Regions from separate parts of the Serratia sp. NFX21 genome, predicted to be linked through region 4. Evidence: predicted binding sites of a transcription regulator. Region 4 holds the regulator's gene; each other region holds the start of a gene.
The links. The regulator PhoB, encoded in region 4, activates phosphate uptake and scavenging genes when phosphate is short. The targets are predictions, from matches to a motif close to CTGTCATAAAACTGNCNNAT.

Region 1: a site for PhoB is predicted at 1,683-1,702, ahead of pitA (inorganic phosphate transporter PitA). Genes of this name have one in related genera too.
Region 2: a site for PhoB is predicted at 1,493-1,512, ahead of phoA (alkaline phosphatase). Genes of this name have one in related genera too.
Region 3: a site for PhoB is predicted at 1,490-1,509, ahead of opgB (phosphatidylglycerol--membrane-oligosaccharide glycerophosphotransferase). Genes of this name have one in related genera too.

The regions. Positions count from the first base shown of each region.
Region 1 is NZ_CP183196.1:184,771-187,894, forward strand. It holds gene ACNT1W_RS00935 (helix-turn-helix domain-containing protein) at 1-207, shown strand, start outside; gene ACNT1W_RS00940 (NAD(P)/FAD-dependent oxidoreductase) at 212-1,408, opposite strand; gene pitA (inorganic phosphate transporter PitA) at 1,708-3,124, shown strand, end outside.
Region 2 is NZ_CP183196.1:2,045,644-2,048,767, reverse strand. It holds gene ACNT1W_RS09740 (AAA family ATPase) at 1-39, opposite strand, end outside; gene ACNT1W_RS09735 (antibiotic biosynthesis monooxygenase family protein) at 213-560, opposite strand; gene ACNT1W_RS09730 (glutathione S-transferase N-terminal domain-containing protein) at 739-1,446, shown strand; gene phoA (alkaline phosphatase) at 1,584-3,011, shown strand.
Region 3 is NZ_CP183196.1:3,815,484-3,818,607, reverse strand. It holds gene opgB (phosphatidylglycerol--membrane-oligosaccharide glycerophosphotransferase) at 1-1,330, opposite strand, end outside; gene ACNT1W_RS17930 (ABC transporter substrate-binding protein) at 1,597-2,532, opposite strand; gene ACNT1W_RS17925 (ABC transporter permease) at 2,549-3,124, opposite strand, start outside.
Region 4 is NZ_CP183196.1:1,527,680-1,530,803, reverse strand. It holds gene ACNT1W_RS07200 (PstS family phosphate ABC transporter substrate-binding protein) at 1-227, opposite strand, end outside; gene phoR (phosphate regulon sensor histidine kinase PhoR) at 244-1,560, opposite strand; gene phoB (phosphate response regulator transcription factor PhoB) at 1,585-2,274, opposite strand; gene sbcD (exonuclease subunit SbcD) at 2,476-3,124, shown strand, end outside.

The DNA.
Region 1 (3,124 bases), 1.3 Mb from region 4:
TTCCGGCAACACTTTGGTTTACCGCCCTATCAATACGTCTTATCGCGGCGCCTGGAACGGGCCAGGCAGCAAGTGACCCAAACGACGCTCACGCTGACCGCCATCGCGCTGCAATGCGGATTTAGTTCACCGGGGCAATTCAGTACCCAATTTCGTCGCTATTTTGGCCTGACGCCGTCCGCCATGCGGCTGACTCTCGGGAGATAGCGGCTTAGTCTTCGGCTGCCAGCGCCTGGGCACAGGCCCAGGCCGAGCTCCAGGCCCACTGGAAGTTATAGCCCCCCAGCCACCCTGTCACATCCACCACTTCGCCGATAAAGTACAGGCCCGACACCTTGGCGGCCTCCATGGTCTTGGAGGACAACTCTTTGGTGTCGACCCCGCCGAGCGTCACTTCCGCCGTGCGATAGCCTTCGGTGCCGTTCGGCTGTACCCGCCAATTTTGCAATGTTTCGACCAGCGCAGCCTGCTGTGTCGGGTTCAACTGCTTCAAGGTAACTTCTGGTAATTGCCCCAGCGTCTGTAAACATTCCACCAGACGCTTTGGCAGGTGCAGCGCCAGGGTGTTTTTCAGGCTTTGATTCGGATGAGCCTGGCGTTGCTCATTGAGGAAGCCCGCCAGATCGAGCGCAGGAAGTAAGTTAACGCTTACAAACTCACCGGGTTGCCAGTAGCTGGAAAGCTGCAATACCGCCGGGCCGGACAGGCCACGGTGGGTGAAAAGCAGGCTCTCACGGAAGCTAACGCCGTTTTCGGCAGTGATCACCGCCGGTACAGAGACTCCAGACAGGGTTTGCAGGTGTTCCAGCAACGGTTTATGCAGCGTGAAAGGCACCAGCGCGGCGCGCGTCGGCAGAACCTTCAGGCCAAACTGCTCCGCCAGCTTGTAGCCGAACGGGGAAGCGCCCAGCCCCGGCATTGACAGACCACCGCTGGCCACCACAAGTGAGCGAGCGCTCACTTTCTCGCCATTCAGCACCAGCTCGAAGCCTTCGTCCGTTTTTTCCACCGCCAGCACTTCGCTGCGCAGACGTGTCGTCACCTGGCCCAGCTCGCACTCTTTAACCAACAGTTCGACCACCTGCTGCGCCGAGTCGTCGCAAAACAGCTGCCCGAGCGTTTTCTCGTGATAGGCAATACCGTGGCGATTGATCAGATCGATAAAATCCCACTGGGTGTAACGCGCCAGTGCAGATTTACAAAAATGCGGGTTATTCGACAGGTAAGCGGCCGGTTCGGTGTACATATTGGTAAAGTTACAGCGTCCGCCGCCGGACATCAGGATTTTGCGGCCCGGTTTTTTGCCGTTGTCGAGCAGCAGCACCCGGCGACCGAGTTGCCCTGCCTGCGCCGCGCAAAACATACCCGCTGCGCCCGCACCTATTACCACGACATCAAACTGTTCCACCTGCGCCTCTCTATAAAAACCACAATCGCGACAAAAGGCCGCCATATTACGCCGAATCGCTACCGGTAACCGGCAACTTTACGGCGGCAGATTGTAAAGCCATGACGCTGACAACGCCATAGTAAGAAAATATTACAACGGACCAGGCAGCATAACGCGCTGATATTTCATATCTTTGTCATGCCATCGCCATCATTTCGTCATGTCCAAATCAAAAAAACGTCATATTTTCCTTTTCCCCGGGCCCGGTTGTCACGGATAATGCGCGGCGTTCATGTCCACAAACTGGCGTAACGCTTATGCTGCATTTGTTCGCTGGCCTGGATTTCCATACCGGCCTGATGTTAATTCTCGCATTGTTGTTCGTGTTGTTTTATGAAGCCATTAATGGTTTTCATGATACGGCCAATGCGGTTGCTACAGTAATTTATACCCGTGCCATGCGCTCGCAACTTGCGGTCGTGATGGCTGGTTTGTTCAACTTTCTTGGCGTGATGCTCGGTGGTTTGAGTGTTGCTTACGCCATTGTTCACCTGTTGCCAACAGATCTGTTGTTGAACGTCAGTTCAGCACACGGATTAGCCATGGTCTTTTCCATGCTGCTGGCGGCTATCATCTGGAACCTCGGCACCTGGTATTTCGGTCTGCCGGCCTCCAGTTCTCATACGCTGATTGGCGCAATTATTGGTGTGGGTTTGACCAACGCACTGATGACCCACACTTCGGTGGTGGATGCGCTTAACGTCCCGAAAATGATTGGTATTTTCCTGTCATTGCTCATCTCGCCACTGGTTGGCATGATGGTCGCCGGGTTGATGGTGTTTGCCTTGCGCCGCTATTGGAGTGGCACCAAGAAACGCCAGCGTATCCACATGACCCCTGCTGAACGTGAAAAGGTCGACGGCAAACGCAAGCCGCCGTTCTGGACCCGTATCGCTCTGATCCTGTCGGCTATCGGCGTTAGCTTCTCGCACGGCGCCAACGACGGCCAGAAAGGTATCGGCTTGATTATGCTGGTGCTGATCGGCGTTGCACCGGCCGGCTTCGTGCTCAATATGAATGCAACCGGTTATGACATCACCCGTACTCGTGATGCCGTGGCCCACCTGCAGCAATATTATGAGCAGCACAGCGATGCCCTGTCGCACGTGGTCGCTCTCACTCCGTTGGTGCCAAGCCCGGATGAGGACGTCTCGCCGGATAAACCCGTCGAGTTCCACTGTGACAGTGCCCGCGCCATGCCGGCAATTCAGCTTGCCTCCGGGTTGCTGAACAATCTGCAAAGTTACGATCAACTGTCGGTAGATCAGCGCAGCCACCTGCGCCGCCTGCTGATGTGCGTAACAGACACCGCAGACAAGATTGCCAAGCTGCCGGAAACCTCAAGCCAGGACCAACGTTTCCTGAAAAACCTGCGTCAGGATCTGCTGCAAACCGTTGAGTATGCACCGATCTGGATTATCGTCGCGGTTGCTCTGGCGTTGTCACTCGGCACCATGGTCGGCTGGCAGCGTGTAGCCACCACCATTGGCGAGAAGATCGGTAAGAAGGGCATGACCTACGCTCAGGGCGTGTCGGCTCAGATGACCGCAGCCTTGTCGATTGGTGTCGCCAGTTATACCGGTATGCCGGTTTCCACCACCCACGTGCTTTCTTCGGCAGTAGCCGGGACCATGATCGTGGACGGCGGCGGCGTACAAAGCAAAACCGTGAAGA
Region 2 (3,124 bases), 520 kb from region 4:
GCACATCAAGTGTAAAACGGCGGGGGGATGGTTCTTCATAAGTGCCTCCTGGGGATATTGCCAGTCGGAGGACCTTTTGCCCCGCCTGACTGGCGGGGTTTCGCTTAAAACAGACGCGCTATCCCACCACTCTGTGAATGGTGATAATAATCTGCGCGAATGCAAAACGGTTTCTGTTCATCTGTTATCAATAAGATAAACCCCAGGGGATGTCAATCGGCGTGATAGCCGCGGCTGTCCTGCGGCACCTGATCCCGCTGATCCAGACCATAATCCCGTACCACCTCCGCCACCCGCAGGCGGTACTGTGCCAATACCCCATGGCGACCACGCTTTTGTGCGGCGCGGTGCTGTTCGATGTTCCGCCACTGCTGCACTGCGGCTTCATCACGCCAAAAAGACAGTGACAGCAGCCGCTGCGGATCGGCCAGGCTTTGGAAGCGTTCAATGGAAATAAACCCGTCAATTTCTGCCAACAGTGGCTTCAATTCGGCCGCCAATTCAAGATAGGTTTCGCGCTGGCCGTCGGCGGCCTGCAATTCAAAAATAACGGCAATCATAGGAAGCTCCTGTCAGAGGGATATCACCTATCCTAACGCGAACCCTGTTGCCATGCTTCGTCTAATTGCCGCCGGGAAGAAAGCGCTGAAAGCACATTTTGACCTCACGGTTTAACCTCACAACAGGTTAGTTTTGGTGCAATACTCAATACGCAAACCGTCAACCCGAGGACTCGTCATGCTCGACCAAACCCAATTTCCGATCGTCAAACGCTGGCCCGCTCAGCACCCGGAAAGACTACAACTTTACTCATTGCCAACGCCCAACGGTGTCAAGGTCTCCATCATGCTGGAAGAAATAGGTCTGGCTTATGAACCGCACCTGATCGATATCGGCAACAACGAAACCTGGACGCCGGAATTTCTGTCACTGAACCCGAACGGCAAGATCCCCTCGATCATCGATCCCAACGGCCCGGACGGTAAGCCGCTGGCGCTGTTTGAATCCGGCGCTATCCTGCTGTACCTGGCGGAAAAAAGCGGCAAGTTTCTGCCGCAGGATCCTGCCCTGCGCTACGAAACCATCCAGTGGGTATTTTTCCAGATGGCGGCGGTGGGCCCGATGTTCGGTCAAGTCGGCTTCTTCCACAAATTCGCCGGTCGCGAATATGAGGATAAACGTCCGCTGGAACGCTATAAAAATGAATCCAAACGCCTGCTCGGCGTGCTGGAAACCCGGCTTGAAGGCCGTGACTGGATCATGGGGCAGGATTACAGCATCGCCGATATTTCATTGCTGGGCTGGGTACGTAACCTGATCGGCTTTTATGAAGCCCGTGAGTTGGTCGAGTTCGATAGTTTCCCGCGGGTAGGGCAATGGCTGGAGCGCGGTCTGGCCCGTCCGGCAGTACAACGCGGCCTGAATATTCCCGCCCGCAGCGAATAATGGATAGCCTGGGATAGCCGCCCGGCTATCCTTTTATCCCCAATTACCGTCATAAAAGTGTCACACCTCTGCACTACTCTCCCTGCGTAACAAACTGATGCTATTTATATTTTTTTATTACGACAAGGAGCTTTCCCATGCTGCAGCCAGTTTCTTTGATCGCCGGCGCCGTGTTATCCGCCTTACTCTGTTCCGCCGCCTTCGCCGATGAAACCCCGGTCAATACCGCCAGCCTTTACGAACGTGCGGCACGCGGCAACATCGTGGAGCCCGGTGGCGCACGCCGGTTGAGTGGCGATCAAACGGCCGCGTTGAAGGCTTCTTTGTCTGACAAAACGGTCAAAAACGTGATTTTATTGATCGGCGATGGCATGGGTGATTCGGAAATCACCTCGGCGCGTAACTACGCCGAAGGGGCGGGCGGCTATTTTAAAGGCATTGATGCCCTGCCGCTGACCGGTCAATACACCCATTACTCACTGGACAAGAAAACCCACAAACCGGATTACGTCACCGACTCCGCCGCCTCGGCGACCGCATGGTCAACCGGTGTAAAAACCTATAACGGCGCGCTGGGCGTTGACGTCAATGGCAAAGACCAGCCGACACTGCTGGAAATCGCCAAGGCGGCGGGTAAAGCCACCGGGAATGTGTCCACCGCCGAACTGCAGGACGCCACGCCGGCGGCGCAAATTTCCCATGTCACCTCGCGCAAATGTTACGGCCCAGAAGAAACCAGCGAAAAATGTGCCACCAACGCGCTGGAAAACGGCGGCCGTGGCTCCATCAGTGAGCAGTTGCTGAAGGCTCGCGCCGACGTCACGCTGGGCGGTGGGGCAAAATCCTTTAATCAGCTGGCAAAAAGCGGCGAATGGCAGGGAAAATCGCTAAAAGAACAGGCAGCCGCTCTGGGTTATCAGTGGGTCGAAAACCTCGATGCCCTGAACGCCGTCAGCGTGGCCAACCAGCAGAAACCCCTGCTCGGGCTGTTTGCCGCCGGTAATATGCCAGTGCGCTGGCAAGGGCCGAAAGCCACTTATCACGGCAATATCGACCAGCCTGCGGTGACCTGTGAAAATAATCCGGCACGCACTGCGGATATCCCGACGCTGGCGGCGATGACTGAAAAAGCCATCGACCTGCTGAAAACCAACCAAAACGGCTTCTTCCTGCAGATTGAAGGCGCGTCGATCGACAAACAGGATCATGCTGCCAACCCGTGCGGCCAGTTTGGCGAGACCGTCGATCTGGATGAAGCGGTTCAGAAAGCCCTGGCATTCGCCCGCGCAGATGGCAACACCCTGGTGATAGTCACCGCCGACCATGCCCATTCCAGCCAGATTATCGCCGCCGAAGCCAAGGCCCCAGGCCTGACGCAAACGCTGACCACCAAAGATGGCGCACCGATGACCATCAGCTACGGCAACTCAGAAGAAGATTCGCAGGGGCACACCGGGACTCAATTGCGGGTGGCAGCTTACGGCCCACATGCCGCCAACGTGGTTGGCCTGACCGATCAGACGGATCTGTTCTATACCATGCGTGATGCGATGGCGATTAAGTAAGTTAATAACCTGGTAACTGATTAAGCCGACCCTATTCGTCCCTGCTCTTGCAAGTGATGAATAGGGTTTTCACCGCTTCGCCCAAAACTGCTATATTGAAGAGCTCGTACTTA
Region 3 (3,124 bases), 2.3 Mb from region 4:
CCAACACCGTGGCACCGTTGTCCAGCGTGCTGCGCTTCTCGTTATGCAGCGCGGTCTGTGGGTGGGTGCCGTCGATAATAAAGAACAGATTACGGCGTTTCTGCTTGGTCAGAATGTCATAAGCGGTGTTGTTCATCGCCAGGTGATCCGAAGACACCACGATAACGGTATTTTTGAAGTACTCGGACGCTTTGATTTTGTCGATCAGCGCCGCGATATGTTGCTGGCTGCAGGCCACCGCGCTTAGCGAGCGGTTTTCTTTGTTCTGCCAACTGAACGACTTTTTGCTGCAACTGGCGGAGATAAAACCGTCCGGGTGATGGGTGTCGACGGTCAGCGCAAACAGCGAGAACTTTTTATCCTGTTTCGACAGCTCGACAAACTTGTCGAACACCAGATCCAGCACGGTATCGTCGTACCAGCCCCAGTCATTTTTGTAGCCCGGATCGCTGACCTGCCCACGCAACTCCTTGAAGCCATACGCATGGTCAAAACCGTGCGATTTCAGGAAGGTATCTTTGCCGGCGAAGGCCAGTTCGGCACCCTGATAAAAGTAGTTGTCGTAACCGGCGGATTTCAGCACGTCACCCAGGCAGACGTTTTCCGGATAAAAGGTGGAAACGGCGCTGGAGGCGTTGCCGTCAAAGGGGGCAAACAGTGGGATACCGCACTGCGAAGACACCATACCGGCAATGGTATAGCCGGTGCCGGGCAGCTGTTGGGTATTGCTGAAATCGATACTGTTTGCGCGGTGCTGGTTCAGTTCGTCGGTCAGGCCGGGGAAGAGATCTGCATCCAGATAGGTTCTTTCCAGGCTTTCGGCATAGATATACACCAGGTTCGGCGCTTTACCCTGCATGCTCTTTTTCGGCGCTTTGTAATAGGTATCAAAGTCGGCGGTGTCACCGCTAATCTGGCTTCTGACCAGCAGGGAGATATCCTGAAAAGCCGGGGTGGTGCCGACGGAAAACAGCGCCAGCAGCACGGCGAGCACGCTATAAACCACGCTGCTGCTTTTTGCCTTGCGCCGCACCAGGCTCCAGGTCAGCACGCTGAAGATCAGCGCCAGCACCGCCAGCAGGCCGATAAACGGCAGCAGGTATTTGCCAACGCCGGCACCCTTCAGGCTGCTGGTGAGGGTGTAGAGCACCGCATCGGTAATGCCATCGCCGGTAAAGTAGTTACTGGCGATCAGCACCACGTTAAGGATCAGATAGCTGCCCAACAGCGTCAGCAGGGCGGCCAGCCACCAGCGGTTGGCGGCGGCTCGGGTCCGGTAGATGAGAATTGAGGCTAAAAAAAGTGCAAATGAAATTAATGCTGAAACCATCCACCGTACCCTGTCTGATTAAAAAGAAAATCTTAACTGCTCTGACAAACGCTATTGAGCCGCGCACAGCGCGAAAGAGGAAGGGTATAGCGCATTGAAAGCACCAGGGTCAATGCGTGTTTGCATTGCCTCGCCGCGGCAGAGTGCGATTGGCGTTTTTTGTGACATTACTGTGACACTAATCACGTCTGAGAGCAGCAGAGCGCAAAATAGGCCCTCTCCTTGGGGAGAGGGTCAGGGAGAGGGGAAACAGACCAACGCGCCCTTTAAGGCAACTCCACCGCATACTGCTCTACCGGGGTGATTTTCTTGATCAGCTTATTGTCGAACAGGAACTGTTCATAGGCCTGATAGCGCGCTTTATCCAGCCTGGCCGGATCGCGGGCGAACAGCGGCAGGCTGGCCTGCCAGGCCTGTTTGTTCAACTCGGTATTGAGTTCCGGGTGGGCCTTGGCGAACGCCAGCCAGCTTTCCTGTGGGTGAGCCTGCAGGTAATCGTTGCCTTTTTTCAGCGCCGTGAGGAATTTTTTGATTTTCGGCTCGCCTACCGCGTCGCGATTGGCGACGATAATCAGTTCGTCGTAGGCTGGCACGCCGTAGTCTTCCACGTTAAACACCACCGGACCCTTGCCCTGCAACTTTAGCTCCAGCGCTTCGATATTACGATATCCGCCAATCACCGCATCAACCTGACCTGCCAGCAGGGCGCTGGTCAGTTGGAAATTAACGTTGATCAACTTACCGTCGTCAGGGTTGAGGTGTTCATGCTTGAACATGGTTGCCAGCGTGGCCTGTTCGATGCCGCTGACCGAGTAACCGATTTTTTTGCCCTTCAGCCCTGCCGGGGTGGTAATGCTTTTATCCAGCGTAATCACGGTATTGAGCGGTGAATTAATCAGGGTACCCACGCGCACCAGCGGCAGGCCCTGATCGGCAAAGAAATGCAGCTGCGGCTGATAGGTGATGGCCAGATCGGCCTGTTTTGCCGCCACCAACCTTGGTGGTAGCGCCGGATCGGAAGGCGGCACAATCTTGACGTCCAGGCCTGCGGCCTTGAAGGCACCGATCTGCTCGGCCACCATAATCGGCGCGTGATCGGGGTTGATATACCAGTCGAGCACCAGCGTCAGTTTTTCTGCGGCGGTAGCTTGCCCGGTCAGCGTGGTGCAGAGCATCAGTCCGCAGAGGGTTTTATTAATCATTGTGGATCCCTTGTTATCAGTCATTTTCCGGCGCCCAGTCGATCAGGCGTAGCAGCAGCGCGTCCACCGTCACCCAAAGCAGGACGGTCATCAGCACCAGAATAAACAGCGCGGCAAAACAGACGTCGGTCTGCATGCGCGCGTTGGCGTTCAGCATTACGTAACCCAAACCTTCCGCCGAGCCGACCCATTCACCGATGATCGCGCCGATCGGGGCGACGGCGGCGGCCATGCGTAGCCCGGAGCCAAAGGCCGGCAGTGCCGCCATCAGCCGCACGTGCCGCAGTTGCGCCCAGGGAGAGGCGCGCAGGGTGCGGGCCAGATCGAGATAATCGTTATTGACCCGGCGCAGTCCGTCGAAGAAGGCTGAAGTGACCGGGAAGAAGATCACCAGCACGGCCATCACCACCTTGGCGCTCATGCCAAAACCGAACCACAGCACCAACAGCGGGGCCAGTGCAAACACCGGGATAGCCTGACTGGTTAGCACCAGCGGCATTAGCCAGCGTTGCAGCCGCGGGGAATAAATCATGCACAGCGCCAGTACGGCACCGAGCAACACCCCGGCCAGCAGGCCGCAGGCGATCTCGGC
Region 4 (3,124 bases):
GCAGCCAAAGCGGTCGGCGCAGTTGAGGAGCCCGCGGCCTGGATCTGCAAATTAACGTTAGGGTAATGCTGGCTGAAGTCCTGCGCCCACAGCGCCATCAGATTCGCCAGCGTATCGGAACCGACGCTCGACAGGTTGCCGGACAGCATGCCGTCCGGCTGCGCTAACGCGCCACGGCTCACCAGCAGCGCCAGGCAAAGCAACAGCCCTCGGGTCATTCGGATCATACCAGCCTCTCGCGCGTTAATTTTTCACCGCATTCTCTGACAAAGCTGCGGGTACAATCAACCGGTTAGGCAAGGTAAAGATGAATCGGGTGCCAATCCCCTGCTCACTGAGGATCTCCAGCCGCGCGTCATGGTGGCTGAGCGCATGCTTGACGATCGCCAGCCCCAGCCCACTGCCGCCGGTCTGGCGTGAACGGGCCTTGTCGACGCGATAGAAACGTTCGGTCAGGCGCGGAATATGCTCGGCGGCGATACCCGGCCCATTATCACTGACCTGGAACTGCGCACCGTTGGGCGTCTGTTGCCAGCTCACTTCAATATTGGTGCCCTTTGGCGTGTGATTGACGGCGTTGTACACCAGGTTTGATACCGCACTGCGCAGTTGGTCGTCGTTGCCGAACACCTTGAGCTGTTCGTTCACCCGGAAGCTAATCTCATGGTTGCCGCCGCTCAACGACTGCGCTTCGCGTTGCAACACTCGCAACATCAGTGGGATATCGACCCGTTCGTTCATCTCGACGTTAGGCGCCGCCTCAATCCGCGACAGCGTCAGCAGCTGTTTGACCAGCCCATCCATACGCCGGGTCTGCTCTTGCATGGTGCCCAGCGCTTTGCCGCGCAGCGAACCATCCAGCTCTTCGTCGCTCATCATCTCCAGGTAGCCCTGCAACACCGTGAGCGGGGTACGCAGCTCGTGGCTGACGTTGGCGAAGAAGTTGCGTCGCGCGCCTTCCAGCTGGCGCATTTGGGTGACGTCACGCGCCACCATCAGTAATTGCCCTTCGGAATAAGGCATCACGCGGAATTCGACGTAGTGCTCATTGTTCAACTGCAGCGTCAACGGCCGGGTGAACTCCTGCTGTTGCAGATAGTGGCTGAACTCCGGGTAACGCAGCAGGTTAAGGATGTGCTGACCATTGTCTTCCGGCCAGCGGAAACCCAGCAGATGCTGCGCCAAACCGTTACACCAAAAGATATTGCCTTCGACGGTAGTCATCACCACCGCATCGGGCAGCGATTCCGCGCCGCTGCGGAAGCGTTTGATCAACAGCGCCAGTTCACGCCGCCGACGGCGATTACGCTGCTGCATCTGATAAAGGCCGTAAAACAGCGGTTCCCAGCTCCAGCGCCCAGGGGGCGGCGTCATGCTGCGATCAACCCACAGCCAGTGGGAAAGTTTGAGTTGGTTGTAGAAATTCCATACCAGCGCCGCCAGCACGGAGGCCAGCAGCAACCAGGGCAGATAACCGAAAATCAGCCCCAGCAGCAAGGCAGGCAAGCAGAAAAGGGCCAGCTCCAGGGCCAGCCTCTTCCAGGATAGACGTTCTAGCACGGCATATTCTCCAGCGCGTCGCGATCAGTAGCGCGTTGAGAATCGGTAGCCGGTGCCCCGAACGGTTTGAACCATTTTGTCATGACCACTGGTCTCTAACGCCTTACGGAGCCGACGGATATGCACGTCAACGGTGCGGTCTTCCACATAAACGTTAGTGCCCCAGACGTGATTAAGCAACTGTTCGCGGCTATAAACACGCTCTGGATGAGTCATAAAGAAGTGCAGCAATTTGAACTCTGTCGGCCCCATATCCAGCGCCTGCTCGTTGGCCATCACCCGGTGTGAAGAAGGATCCAGGCTCAGCCCTTGCATTTCAATCACTTCTTCCACCGCCATCGGTGAAATACGGCGCATTACCGCCTTGATGCGCGCCACCAGCTCCTTCGGCGAGAAGGGTTTGGTGATGTAATCATCCGCCCCGACCTCCAGCCCACGGACACGGTCTTCTTCTTCACCGCGTGCGGTCAGCATCATCACCGGAATATCGCGGGTCATCGCTTCACGCTTCATATGTTTAATAAACTGAATGCCGGAACCTCCGGGTAACATCCAGTCGAGCAACACTAAATCAGGGAACGGCTCAGACAGGCGCGTCACTGCGCTGTCATAATCCTCAGCTTCCAACGGTTGGTAACCATTCTGTTCCAACACAAAGCACACCATCTCACGGATCGGCGCTTCGTCTTCCACCACCAGTATGCGTCTTGCCATCGTCAATCCTGCCAATGTGTTAGCGATCACAGTTGATTGCGGGCGCCATTATGCGTCAGTTTTGTGACAGATTTATGAAATAAATAGCCATGAAATAAACCGGGTGTCATAGGCAGTAAGCATAGCGATTATTTCTAATAATACAGAAACATCATATTCCCTTTATAATCCCTGCCATTACTCTATCGCCCCGGGAGTGTCATGCGCCTGATCCACACCTCTGACTGGCATCTTGGCCAGTATTTTTTCACCAAGAGCCGCGCCGCCGAACATCAGGCTTTTCTGCGCTGGCTGATCGAACAGATCGAACAACAGCAGGTGGATGCGCTGATCGTCGCCGGGGACCTGTTCGATACCGGCTCGCCGCCAAGTTATGCCCGTGAGCTGTATAACCGATTCGTGGTGGATCTGCAGCGCACCGGCTGCCAGTTGGTGGTGCTGGGCGGTAACCACGACTCCGTGGCAACCTTGAATGAATCGCGTGAATTGCTTTCCTGCCTGAATACCACCGTGATTGCCAACGCACAGAGCGAAACCGAACAGCAAATTCTGGTGCTGAATCAGCGCGATGGTCAGCCGGGTGCGGTACTTTGTGCCATCCCTTTCCTGCGCCCACGCGATCTGCTCACCAGCCGAGCCGGCGACTCCGGAGTGCAAAAACAGCAGGCGCTGCAAGAGGCTATCGCCGACCATTATCAAAGGCTGTACCAAGCGGCCTGCGCGCGTCGCGATGCGCTGGGCTTGCCACTGCCGATTGTTGCCACCGGCCACCTGACCACCGTGGGCGTCACCACCTCCGATTCGGTGCGCGATATCTACATTGGCACGCTGGACGCCTTCCCGGCCCAGG